2 regions of the Kitasatospora sp. NPDC087271 genome follow, and region 1 is predicted to be linked to the other one. Evidence: riboswitches for the same ligand, from Rfam matches in the RefSeq annotation. Region 1 holds a riboswitch; the other holds the start of a gene.
What was found. A riboswitch is a leader RNA that binds a small molecule or an ion and turns the genes downstream of it on or off. The one in region 1 is predicted to bind cobalamin.
Positions count from the first base shown of each region.

Region 2: linked by a shared signal. The riboswitch ahead of ACIO9K_RS30275 (cobalamin biosynthesis protein) and the one ahead of ACIO9K_RS33810 (CoA-acylating methylmalonate-semialdehyde dehydrogenase) in region 1 are both predicted to bind cobalamin.

Region 1 is NZ_JBIUYQ010000032.1:28,880-35,505, forward strand. Features, by position in the region: gene mmsB (3-hydroxyisobutyrate dehydrogenase) at 1-526, opposite strand, end outside; gene ACIO9K_RS33800 (enoyl-CoA hydratase/isomerase family protein) at 523-1,596, opposite strand; gene ACIO9K_RS33805 (acyl-CoA dehydrogenase family protein) at 1,596-2,735, opposite strand; gene ACIO9K_RS33810 (CoA-acylating methylmalonate-semialdehyde dehydrogenase) at 2,743-4,242, opposite strand; cobalamin riboswitch at 4,458-4,649, opposite strand; gene ACIO9K_RS33815 (nitrilase-related carbon-nitrogen hydrolase) at 4,904-5,848, shown strand; gene ACIO9K_RS33820 (hypothetical protein) at 5,963-6,289, opposite strand.
Region 2 is NZ_JBIUYQ010000023.1:50,706-57,331, reverse strand. Features, by position in the region: gene ACIO9K_RS30295 (phosphatidylserine decarboxylase) at 8-700, shown strand; gene ACIO9K_RS30290 (CDP-alcohol phosphatidyltransferase family protein) at 687-1,565, shown strand; gene ACIO9K_RS30285 (hypothetical protein) at 1,668-3,101, opposite strand; gene ACIO9K_RS30280 (alpha/beta hydrolase family protein) at 3,449-4,561, opposite strand; cobalamin riboswitch at 4,825-4,957, shown strand; gene ACIO9K_RS30275 (cobalamin biosynthesis protein) at 5,065-6,033, shown strand; gene ACIO9K_RS30270 (cobyric acid synthase) at 6,030-6,626, shown strand, end outside.

The DNA of each region.
Region 1 (6,626 bases):
CCTGCCCCGCTCCGGGGGATCCGCAGTGCACGACCTTGCGGCCCATCGCCTCCAGCACCGGTCGGACCGCCTCGAAGTCCGGCTCGGCGGCTCCGACCATGAAGGTGAGGCTCGCGGCCGTGGCACCGACCACCCCGCCGGAGACCGGCGCGTCCACCGCCCGGTGCCCGGCGGTCACGGCCAGGTCGTGCGCCGCCCGGGCGTCCGCGACGTCGATCGTGGAGCAGTCGACGAAGAGCGTTCCCGGGCGGGCGGCGGGCAGCAGGTCCGCGTAGGCGGCCAGCACGTGCCGGCCGGCCGGCAGCATGCTGATGACGACGTCGGCCTCCCGCACCGCCTCGGTCGCGGACCGCGCCGGACGGACGCCGCCCTCCTCCGCCCGCCGCAGCGCCTCGGGTGCCAGGTCGTAGCCGGTCACGGTGTGCCCGGCCTCGGCGAGGTTGGCGGCCATCGGGCCGCCCATGTTGCCGAGTCCGATGAATCCGATGACTCCGTTGAATCCGTTGACTCCGTTGCGGTGGGTCACCAGCGCTCCAGGGGTGTGGTGGGGGCCAGGCCGAGTTCCCGGTCGCCGAGCGGGGCGAAGTAGCGGGCCACCGCGGCGGGCCCGACGGCGCTCAGCGTCGACGGGCTCCACCGCGGGGAACGGTCCTTGTCGATCACCTGGGCGCGGATCCCCTCGGCCAGGTCCGGTGTGGAGAGCGCCGCGCAGGAGGTCCGGTACTCCTGGTCGAGGACGGCCTCCAGCGGGCCGAGGGTGCGGGCCCGGCGCAGGGCGGCGAGGGTGGCCTTCACGGCGGCGGGCGAGTTGGCGGCGATCCGGTCCGCGGCCTTCTTGGCCTCCGGTTCGCCGCTGTCCCGCAGGCGGTCGAGGATCTCCTCCACGGTGTCGGCCCCGTAGCAGTGGTCGATCCAGGCCCGCCGGCCGTCCAGCACGCCGGCCGGTGCGGGCCCGACGTTGCGTTCGAGGGCGTCGTGCACGGGGAGTTCGGCCAGGTCGTCCAGCAGCGCGGGCAGCCGCTCGGCCGGGACGAAGTGGTCGGCGAGGCCGCACAGCAGCGCGTCACCGGCCTCGACGGAACCTGCGGTCAGGGCCAGGTGGGTGCCCGACTCGCCGGGCGCGAGGGCGAGCAGGTAGGTGCCGCCGACGTCGGGGACGAAGCCGATGCCGGCCTCGGGCATGGCGACGCGCGTGGTCTCGGTGACGATCCGGACGCTGCCGTGGGCGGAGACCCCGACCCCGCCGCCCATCACGATGCCGCTCATGAGCGCGACGTAGGGCTTGGGGTAGCGGGCGATGCGGGCGTTGAGGCGGTACTCGTCGCGCCAGAACTCCTCGACGGCGCCCGGGTCCGCGCCGGTGGCGGCGCGGTGGATGGCGACGATGTCGCCGCCGGCGCAGAAGGCCCGCTCACCGGCGCCGGTGATGACCACGGTTTCGACCCGCTCGTCCTCCTCCCACGCGTCCAGGGCGTCGGAGATGCTCCGCACCATGCCGTGGGTGAGGGCGTTCAGGGCCGCGGGGCGGTTGAGGACGATCAGGCCCGCCCGGCCCTCGCGGTGGACCAGGACCTCGTCGAGGTCGTTCCCGGCCATCACGCGGCCCCGATCAGGCCGCGGGCGACGATGACGCGCATGATCTCGTTGGTTCCTTCCAGGATCTGGTGCACCCGCAGGTCGCGGACGATCTTCTCGATGCCGTACTCGGCCAGGTAGCCGTAGCCGCCGTGCAGTTGGAGCGCCTGGTTGGCGACCTCGAAGCCGGTGTCGGTGGCGTGCCGCTTGGCCATCGCGCACAGCTCCGGGGCCCTCGGGTCCCCCCGGTCCAGGGCCGAGGCGGCCCGCCAGAGCAGCGATCTGGCCGCCTCCAGCTCCGTGGCCATGTCGGCGAGCCGGAACTGCAGCGCCTGGGCGTGCAGGAGCCGGGCGCCGAACGCCTCGCGGTCCGCCAGGTAGCCGGTGGCCCGCTCCAGGGCGTCCTGCGCTCCGCCGAGGGAGCAGGCGGCGATGCCGAGCCGGCCTCCGTTCAGCCCGTTCATGGCGATCCGGAAGCCCTCGCCCTCGGCTCCGAGGAGGCGGTCGGCCGGGAGCCGGACGCCGTCCAGGAGCACCTGGCGGGTGGGCTGGGCGTTCCACCCCATCTTCTTCTCGTCGGGACCGAACGAGACACCGGCGTCCTCGCGTTCGACGACGAACGCGGACACCCCGCCGGCCCCCGGCCCGCCGGTGCGGGCCATCACCAGGTAGACCCGGGAGACGCCGGCGCCCGAGATGAACTGCTTGACGCCGTCGAGGACCCAGTGGTCCCCGTCCCGGCGGGCCCGGGTGGTCAGTGCCGCCGCGTCCGAGCCCGCGCCGGGCTCGGTGAGGCAGTAGCTGGCGGGGGTCGCCATGGCGCTGAGACCCGGCAGCCACCGGACGCGCTGGGCGTCGTCGCCGTAGCGGTCGATCATCCAGGCGACCATGTTGTGGATGGACAGGTAGGCGGCGATGGACGGGCAGCCGGTGGCCAGCGCCTCGAACACGAGCACGCCGTCGGCGCGGGTGAGTCCGGAGCCGCCGGACTCCTCGCGGACGTAGACACCGGCCAGGCCGACGTCCGCCGCCTTGCGCAGCACGTCCACCGGGAAGTGCTTGGCCTGGTCCCACGCGACCGCGTTCGGCGCCAGGTGTTCGCGGGCGAAGGCCCGGGTGGTCGCGGCGATGGCGAGCTGGTCCTCTGTGAGGTCGTGCACGGCGCCCTCAGCCCATCGTCGGGATGGTGAAGCTCGCGCCCTCCTTGACCCCGGAGGGCCAGCGCGAGGTGACGGTGCGGGTGCGGGTGTAGAAGCGGATCGAGTCCGGCCCGTGCTGGTTGAGGTCGCCGAACCCGGAGCGCTTCCAGCCGCCGAAGGTGTGGTACGCGACCGGCACGGGGATCGGCACGTTGACGCCGACCATGCCGGTGTTCACCCGGCGCGCGAAGTCCCGTGCCGTGTCGCCGTCCCGGGTGTAGATGGCCACGCCGTTGCCGAACTCGTGCTCGCTGGGCAGGCGCAGCGCCTCCTCGTAGTCGGCGGCGCGGAGCACGGTCAGGACGGGGCCGAAGATCTCCTCCCGGTAGATCCGCATGTCCGCCGTGACGCGGTCGAACAGCGAGGCGCCGAGGAAGTAGCCGCCCTCGTGCCCCTCCAGCCGGAAGTCCCGCCCGTCGACCACGAGTTCGGCGCCCTCCTCGACCCCGAGGTCCAGGTAGCCGCGGACCCGCTCCAGCGCGTCGGCGCCGACCAGCGGGCCGAAGTCCGCCGCCGGGTCGTCCGAGCGCCCGACCTTCAACGCGGCGATCCGCTCGACCAGTTTGGCCACCAGGGCGTCGGCGGTCTCCTCCCCCACCGGGACGGCCACCGAGATCGCCATGCAGCGCTCGCCGGCCGAGCCGTAGCCGGCGCCGATCAGCGCGTCCGCGGCCTGGTCGAGGTCGGCGTCCGGCATCACGACCAGGTGGTTCTTGGCACCGCCGAAGCACTGTGCCCGCTTCCCGTGCGCGGCGGCGGTGGCGTACACGTACTGGGCGATCGGCGTGGAGCCGACGAACCCGACCGCCTGCACCCGCGGGTCCTCCAGCAGGGTGTCCACGGCATCCTTGCCGCCGTGGACCACGTTCAGCACGCCCGGCGGCAGCCCGGCCTCCAGGAACAGTTCGGCGAGGCGCAGCGGCACCGAGGGGTCGCGCTCCGAGGGCTTGAGGACGAAGGCGTTGCCGCAGGCGATGGCGGGTGCGGCCTTCCAGAGCGGGATCATCGCCGGGAAGTTGAACGGCGTGATGCCCGCGACCACGCCGAGCGGCTGGCGCATCGAGTACACGTCGATGCCGGTGCCCGCGTTGTCGCTGAACTCGCCCTTCAGCAGGTGCGGGATGCCGGCGGCGAACTCCACGACCTCCAGGCCGCGCTGGACGTCCCCGTGGGCATCGGCCACGGTCTTGCCGTGCTCGGCGGACAGCAGCCGGGCCAGTTCCTCCTTCTCCTGCTCGACGAGTTGGAGGAAGCGCAGCAGGACGCGGGCGCGTCGCTGCGGGTTCCACCCGGCCCACCCGGGCTGGGCCTGCGCGGCGTCGGCGATCACCGCCTCGACCTCGGCCCGGCTCGCCAGCGGCACCCGGGCCTGCACCCGGCCGGTGTTGGGGTCGTACACGTCGCCGAAGCGACCGGAGGTGCCGGCGGTGGGCTTGCCGGCGACGAAGTGGGTCAGTTCTCGGACCATCGGGTTCCTTCTCTCGACAGGGTGGGGAGAGGAGGAGGATCGGAGGCCGCCGCGGGTCGGCGGGCGCACGGTGGTGCGCCCCGCGGCACGGGCGTGCGGCGGCGGAACGGAACGTCAGGGCGTGGACGCCCCGGCGGCCGTGGGCACGGGACGACCAGGAGCGGCAGTGGAGCGGGAGCAGCCCGGGGTCATGCGTGTCGTCTCCATCCTCGTGGAAAACACGGAACACCCGCGGCCGGTATCCTGACTCCCGGATCACCGCACGCCCCCAGGCCTTCCCGGCTGGCTGCCAGTGGCCTTCGTCTGCGAGGACGAACTCCCCGGTCACAGTGGCGGGACCGTGCCGGACTCACACCGGCTTCCCTGACACCGCGGACCTGCCGTCGACCATATAGTTGGACGTCCTAGTAAGTCCAGAGGCCCGCACGCGCGTTGCGCCATCGGGTTTCCACCGCGCCGATCTCCTGCCCGACGCGGTCGCCGCACAGCCGCACAGCCGCACAGCCGCACAGCCGCACACCATTCGCTGGCCACCCCTTGCCGGAACGTTCCGGCATGGCTACATTTTCACCACGCCAGCAAAGCTGACTGAACTTTCAGTTATATCGCAGGGCCTTCACCGGCACCTCCGTATCAGCGCCAGAGAACAGAAGGAACACCCGTGACCTCGTACGCCGTCCTCACCTCCTTCGGCTCCCCGCTCGGCTCCCCCGGCCGCACCAGGCCGGCCGAACGCGCGCCGCTGCGCGTCGGGCTCGTGCAGATGCGCTGGTACGCCGACCCGGCCGAGCACGACGCCCGACTGCGCGAGGGCGTGGCACTCGCCGCCGCGCAGGGCGCGACGATGGTGTGCCTGCCCGAGCTGACCCGCAGTCCCTACTTCTGCAACACCGACGACCCGATGGGAGAAGGCGCCGCCCGCCACCTGGAGGACGTCGAGACGGGGCCCACCACCCGCCTCGCCGCCGAACTCGCCGCCGAACTCGGCATCAGCGTCCACGCCTCCCTGTACGAGCGCGCCGAGGACGGCGGCCTCGGCTACAACACGGCCGTCTGCGTGGACCGCGACGGCACCCTCGTCGCCAGGACCCGGAAGAACCACATCCCGGCCTTCCCCGGCTACCGCGAGGACCTGTGCTTCCGCCCCGGCGACAGCGGGTTCCCCGTCCTGGCCCACCAGGGCGCCGCCTTCGGCTTCCCCACCTGCTGGGACGAGTGGTTCCCCGAACTCGCCCGCGCCTACGCGCTCGGCGGCGCCGAAGTCCTCGTCCACCCCACCGCCATCGGCTCCGAGGTGGACCTCCCGGACTTCGACACCCGGCCCATGTGGGAGCACGCCATCAGCGCCAACGGCCTCGCCAACGCGCTGTTCATGATCGTGCCCAACCGGATCGGGACGGAGGGCCGATCCACCTTCTACGGCTCGTCGTTCATCTCCGACCCGTACGGCCGGATCCTGCTCCGCGCCCCGCGCGACCGGCCCGCCGTCCTCGTCGCCGACCTCGACCTCGACCAGTGCCGGGACTGGCGGGAGTTCGGCCTGCTGCGCACCCGCCGCCCCGAGCTGTACGCCCCGCTGACCGCGGCGAGCCGCACCGACGCCTGACCGGACGCCCCGGCGCACCCACGCCGGGGCGTCCCGCCGCCCCGAGTCGACGTGCCGGGACTGACGCCAACCACCTTTTCCAGTAGCGTAGTTGACGTAACCGCCGCGCCGACCTCAGGTGGTGGCCGTCGGAGCGGGCGAAGCCGCACCGGCGGACGGCGGGGCCTGGCAGGGCAGGACGACCATCACACTCACACCCTGGCCGGGCTTCGACGCGCCCGCCGAAACGGTGTAGCCGTCGGACTCGTGGACGGCATCGAACTCCCAGGTGGGCGGGGTGGACTGAGCGTCCGCACCGGACGCCGACGAGGTGATCTTGAAGCCCTCGCCCGCCAGCTTCTCCCGCAGCGCCCGCAGCACCTCGGGACGCTGGTCGTCCGTGGCCTTCAACAGGTTCCCCGAACTGAGCTGGTACGCCTCGCCCTCATCGGCGATACCCAACCCCCGCCCCTTGCACCTGTAGTAGCCGATGAGCTTGCCCCACGGATCCCGCTCGAGGCCCGTCAGCTCGCGCACGTGGTCCTGGACCCGATCCGCCCGGGCCAGCGCCTCCTCCCGGGACTCGACACGTGTGGGCTCGCTCGGCGTTTCCCGCCCTCCACCCGGCGACCCCGCGGATGAGCACGAGCCGAGCACCAGGGCGCCCGACACCATCAGCACGGCCGCGCAGGCCGCCCGTGCGGCCGCCCCGGCCGGCACGGCCGTCGATCTCTTGAACAAGTGCAGTACTCTCCCCCGCTAAAAAGTGTGCATTTTGCCATCCGGATGCTACGGCACC
Region 2 (6,626 bases), on a different contig from region 1:
GTCTTCGATGCCCATCAGCCCGTCCCCTCACACCTCCGTCACGGACCGCGATGCCCTCGCAGCCACGACGGCCGGTCGGCGACCCCGCGTGACCATCGCGCGCGGAGCCACCCCCTGGTTCGTCCCCACCCTCGCCACGGCCGCCGTGACCACCGCCCTCACCCGGCGCAGCGGCAAGTGGGCCCTGGCAGCGGTACCCGCCTGTGCGCTCGGCGCGGGCATGCTGTGGTTCTTCCGCGACCCCGAGCGTGAGATCGGCGCGGGCAGAGTGATCTCCCCCGCCGACGGCGTGGTGCAGAGCATCGACGCCTGGCCGGACGGCCGCACCCGGGTCGCGATCTTCATGAGCCCGCTCAACGTCCATGTCAACCGCGCGCCCCTGCCCGGCACGGTGACGTCGGTCGAGCACGTCGCGGGCGGCTTCGTCCCCGCGTTCAACAAGGACAGCGACCAGAACGAGCGGGTCGTCTGGCACTTCGACACCGAGCTCGGCGACATCGAGATGGTGCAGATCGCGGGGGCCGTGGCCCGTCGCATCGTGCCGTACGTCGCCGCCGGTACCAAGGTCGAGCAGGGCGACCGGATCGGTCTGATCCGGTTCGGCTCCCGGGTCGACACCTACCTGCCGGCCGGCGTCGAGGTCGGCGTCGAGGTCGGCCAGAAGACCACAGCCGGGGTGACGCGCCTTGACCGTGACTGATCCTGAGACAATCGTCGGCCTGGACGACGAGGAGACGGCCCTGCGCCGTCGCCGCTGGGCCCGCGACCGCGAGCTGCGCGCCCCGCGCTCTCCCCAGCACCTGTCCACCGCCGACTTCCTGACCCTGGGGAACGCCGTCTGCGGCTTCCTGGCGATCTACTCGATCACCACCGGGGTCCTGGTCCCGCACATCACCAACCCGGACGCCGCACCCGACCGGCACAGCGCCGCCACCGCGGTCACGCTGCTGCTCATCGGCTCCATGTGCGACCTCTTCGACGGGCTGGTGGCGCGCAAGCTCCGCTCCTCCGCCCTCGGAGCGGAACTGGACAACCTGGCCGACCTGATCAGCTTCGGCATCGCGCCGGCCTACTTCGTCGCCGTCTGGGGCATGGTCTCGCAGGGCTCCAACAGCAAGCTCTCGGCGCTCATCGCGATCACCGTCCTGCTCGCGGTCGTCCTGCGGCTCGCCCGCTTCTCCGCCGTCAAGATGCGGCCCGGGGTGTTCCAGGGCATGCCCTGCCCGATGGGCGCGATGACGGTCATCGCCATCGTGCTGCTCGACCCGCCGTTCCTGCCCGGTCTGCTCGCCATCTTCGGCGCCGCGTACCTCATGGTCAGCCGGATCGAGTACCCCAAGCCCCAGGGGCTGCTGGCCACCGCCACGCTGTGCTGGATCGTCGTCTCGATCGGCTGCCTCGCGGCCTGGGCGACCGGCCTGCCCGGCGGCGACGCCCTGATGCACGTCGGCGCCTTCGCCCAGATCACGCTCGCCGCGATGGCCCCGCTGCTGGTCATCCGGCGCAAGGTCGGACAGAAGGTCGGCGACGTCCGCGCCAGGCGGGCGGAGTCCCGCCTCGGCTGAGTCGTTCCCGTACGCGAGAGGGGCCCGGATCCAGTCGGATCCGGGCCCCTCTTCGTCGTGCCCGCTCTTCTCCTCGTCGCGCTCGTTCTTCGACGGGCGCTGCTACGCGCCGCCGGTGTGCACGCTGAACGCCGAGCGGCGGGCCGCCCGTGCCACGCCCGGATCCGGGTGCACGCCCGAGACCGCCGTCAGCACCGAGGCCGCCCGCGGGTGCCCCGACTGCCGGGCCCGGGCGAACAACCGCACCGGGTCGCCCGCCGCGGCGCCCTCGACGTGGCCCACCAGCAGCTCCGTCTCGCCGTGGTCCAGCACCGCCGCAGCCGTGTCCACCCACAGCCAGGCCGCGTCCTCCGCCCCCAGCACGTCCGCCGGCGAAACGCCCTCGTCCGAGCGTTCCGCCAGCCACAACAGCGCGTACGGGCGCAGCACCGGCTCGTCCACCGAGGCCCGCACCGCCTGCTCGGCCGGGCCGCCGGCCACCCGCAGCGCCTCGAAGGCCAGCCCGCGCACCAGCGCGTCGTCCCCCTGCGCCGCGTCCAGCAGCTCCGCCACCGCCCGATCGGCCGGACGGGCCGCCACCCAGGCGCGGAACTCGGCCCGCGCCGGGCCCGGCGAGTAGTCCGCGCAGGCGTTCAGCAGCTCGAAGGCGCTCTGCTCGATGTGCCCGGCCGCGGTCTGCGCGACCGTGCAGATCTCCTCCAGCTTCGCCCGCACCGCCCAGTGGCCCAGCGGCGACAGCTCGGCGGCCTCGTCCCTGCGGACCACGGCCCCGACGGCCGCCAGGCCGTCCAGCATCCAGTCCAGGACCGCGGCCACGTCCGCCGGCGACGGCGGGGTGTCGATCTGCGGCTCCCGGCACGTGCCGCGGACCGCCGAGACCGCCGAGGCGGCGTGCGGCACGGGCGACAGGCCCGAACCGTCCGTGCCACCCACCCGGCGCTCGTCCAGCCCCCGGCGCAGCAGCTCCAGCAGTTCGCCGTCCGACACCGGACCGGCCACCAGGTGCAGGAACGACAGCAGCTGCGGCGCCTGGTCCACCGCCTGGCCGGCCAGCACCGCGAACACGCCCCGCAGGGCGGCGGGCGGCACCGGGGCGAGCAGCGTCCAGGCGTCGAACAGCGCCGACCAGCCGCGGACGACCGCCTCGTCGTCGTGCTCCCAGGCGTGCAGGCGCCAACCCGGGACCGCACCGCCGTCCCTGGCCTCCACCAGGCCGACCAGCAGCGCCTGCCCCCACGCCTTGGCGGCGGCGCCGACCGTCATGGCCAGCGCCCGACCCGCCGCACGGGCGTCATCGGGCAGCAGCTCGCCCCGCTTGTCGACCTCTTCCAGGTCCCCCGCCCAGCGGGCGATCCGGACGGCGTCCACCAGCATCCGGCGGGCCAGCGGCGCCAGCTCGGCCGGCGCGGGGAAGCCCTCCGGTACGGGAACCCTCCCCCGACCGGGCGCCGCAGCGGGCCCTCGTCGGCGGGGTACCCCGGCCCCGCCCGGCTTGCCGGCGGCGGGCCGGTGGGCCGTACCGGGGAGACGGGTCACCGTCGCACCAGTACCGATCGTCGGAGGGAGCGGGGCATCACGGTCGCGCGGATTCCGAGACGTCACGTCGAGCAGTCTTCCCCTTGTACCGGCCTTCTGTCACATCCGGTTGGCTGTACGGACGGGCGGCCGTCGACGGCACCTCCCCAAGATCGGGCAACAATCGGGCAACAGACGCAAACCGCCTGGCCGGAAACAGATGGCGGGGTCATGCCATCACGGCTCGACCCTTGCGGCGGCGGTCGCGCTACCCGCCCGGCCGGTCACACTCCGTGGCCGACAGGTGAGGTCCGGGTTCCGTACGGAGGCCCCGCGGGTGTGACTTCTCGCGCGGGGGGGGGCTGGGTTCAGAGAAGGGGGGTGAGCCAGCGGCGGAGGAGTTCGGTGTAGTGGGTGGGGGCGGAGTTCCAGAGGGTGGCGTGGTCGGCGCCCGGGAAAGGGCGGAGGCTGACCACACCGGGGCGGGCGGCGGCGAGGCGCTCGGCGGCGCGGAAGGGGGCGACCTGGTCGTCGGGGCTGTGCAGGACGAGGGTGGGGACGCGCAGGTCGGCGCCCTCGGCGATGCGGCTGAAGTCGGCGAGGTCGACGCCGGTGCGGCCCTCGGCGGCGAGTGCGCCGAGCTCGGCGGCGGCGCCGGTGTAGCCGGCCCGGGCGGCGCCGCGGCGGGCGGTGGCGGGCAGGTCGAGGACCGGCGAGTCCAGGACGAGGCCGCTGATGGCATGGGCCCAGGCGGAGCGGGAGGCCGTCTGGAGGGCCATGGTGGCTCCGAGGGACCAGCCGTACAGGATGACCCGGCCGGCGCCGCTGTCGAGGGCGAGCCGTACCGCCGACTCGACGTCGCGCCACTCGGTCTCGCCGAAGTGGCCGAGCCCGTCCGGCGAGGCCGGGGCGCCCTGGTCACCGCGGTAGGTGACGGCGAGGGCGGGCAGGGCCAGGCGGTCGAGGACGGGGAGGACCGGGAGGGTCTGCTGCCGGTCGGCGCCGGGGCCGTGGACGAGGATCACCCAGGTGCCGCGTTTGCCGTCGAGGCGCCAGGCGGGGAGGGCGCCGAGTTCGCCGTCGGCGGCGGTGTCGGTGAAGGGGAGGCCGAGCGCCTCGGTGGGGTCGCCGAGGTGGACGCGGGGGGTGAAGCGGACCTCGGTGCCGGGGGTGAGGGTGCCCCGGTCCGCGCGGACGAGGCGGCGGGTGACGCCGTTCTCGTCGCTGTGCAGGACGTCCTCGACGACGGCGTGGCCGTGGTCGTCCCATTCCACGGCCCAGCGGCCGGGGCGCAGGCTCTCGGGGCGGCGGTTGAAGGTGATCCGGCCCGCGGCGAGGCTCCGCACCAGGACGGGGCCGGACTCCCGGGCGGCGCTCGCCGGGTGGACCAGCCGTTCGGAGGCCCGGCGGCCGATCACCAGGACGGCGGCCCCGGCGCCGACGACGGCGGCCGCCACGACGGCCGCGGTTCCCCAACGCATATCGCTCCCCGCTCTGCTGGTCTTGGACCGGACGGTGTCCGGGCGGTGTCCGGGCACCAGTTCACCGGGGGGCCGCGCGGGCGGCCACCGGGCTGGGCCGTCCGGGGCACGGCGGGGCCTCGGGCTGGGCGGGCGTCAGGCAGGGCGGGGCGGGCGGATCGGAGGTGGCGACGGGGCTCCGAGGTGTGACCAACCCCTCCGTGACCTCGGTTGACTCCCGGTTCGGCCGCGTGATGGGATCCTGGGGCCAAACGGAGGCATGCAGAGGAAGCCGGTGCGAGTCCGGCGCGGTCCCGCCACTGTCACCGGGGAGCACGCTCGGAACATTGCCACGGCGGACCGTCAGAAGCCGCTGGAAGGCCCGGGGGTGCGTCCGACCCGGAAGCCAGGAGACTCTCGCCCCCGGTACGTCGATCCAGGGCGCGGACCCTGAGTGAGGACACGCACGCGATGCAGGCTGCCCCGCCCCGCCGGACCCCACGCGGCCTTCCGCCGAACCCGCCGTGCGCCCGCTGACCCGCGCCGCCGCGTTCGCGCTCGGCGCCGCCGCGGGCTTCGCCGCGGACGCCCGCTTCGCCGACCCCCGGCGCGGCCACCCGGTGGCCGTCTTCGGCGGTGCGGCGACCCGGCTGGAGCGGCGGGTGTGGCAGGACGACCGGGTGGCCGGCGCCGGGTACACGGCGCTGTGCGTGGGCGCGGTCGCGGCCGGCGCGGTGGCCCTGGAGCGTACGGTGGGCCGGCGTCCGCTGGGCCGGGCCGCGCTGGCGGCCGCCGCGACCTGGACGGTGCTGGGCGGCACCTCGCTGACCCGGGAGGCGCGCACCATCGGCCGGTCGCTGGCCACGGGCGACCTGGCGGCCGCGCGGGAGCGGCTGCCGCACCTGTGCGGGCGGGACCCGAGCGCGCTGGACGGGCCTCAGATCGCCCGCGCGGTGGTCGAGTCGGTGGCCGAGAACACGGCGGACGCCGTGGTGAACGCGCTGGTCTGGGGCACGCTGGCGGGCACCCCGGGACTGCTGGCGTTCCGCGCGGTGAACACGCTGGACGCGATGGTCGGCCACCGCTCGCCGCGGTACGCCCGGTTCGGCTGGGCCTCGGCGCGGCTGGACGACGTGGCGGGCTGGCCGGGCGCCCGGCTGACGGCTCTGCTCACGGTGGCCGCCGCGCCGCAGCCGAAAACGGCCTGGCGGGTCTGGCGGCGGGACGGTTCGGCGCACCCGAGCCCGAACGCGGGCCAGGCGGAGGCGGCCTTCGCGGGCGCGGTGGGCGTCCGGCTGGGCGGGACCCTCCAGTACGGGGAGCGGGTGGAACACCGGCCGGTGCTGGGCGCGGAGTTGCGGCCGGTGACGGTGGACGACATCGAGCGGGCCTGCGTGCTCTCCCGGCGGGTGGGCGCGCTGGCCCTGGGTACGACGGTCGCGGGGCACGTCGCGCTGCGCTTGCTGACGACACGGTGGAGGGGAAGGGCATGAGCAACGCACTGCTGGTCGCCGGGACGACCTCGGACGCGGGCAAGAGCGTGGTGACCGCGGGCATCTGCCGCTGGCTGGCCCGGCAGGGGGTGCGGGTCGCGCCGTTCAAGGCGCAGAACATGTCGCTGAACTCCTTCGTCACCGCCGACGGCGCCGAGATCGGCCGGGCGCAGGCGATGCAGGCGCAGGCGGCCAGGGTGGAGCCGGAGGCGGCGATGAACCCGGTGCTGCTGAAGCCGGGGGCGGACGGCCGCAGCCAGGTGGTGCTGCTGGGCCGGCCGGTCGCCGAGGTGGGCGCGCTGGACTACCGCGAACGCAAGCCCGTCCTGCTGGAACGGTCGCTGGAGTGCCTGGCGGATCTGCGCCGCCGCTACGAGGTGGTGGTCTGCGAGGGCGCCGGTTCGCCCGCCGAGATCAACCTGCGGGACCGGGACATCGCCAACATGGGCCTGGCGACGGCCGCCGGGCTGCCGGTGGTGGTGGTCGGGGACATCGACCGCGGCGGCGTCTTCGCGGCGATGTACGGCACGCTGGCACTGCTGTCGGCGGAGGACCAGCGGCACGTGGCGGGCTGGTTCGTCAACAAGTTCCGC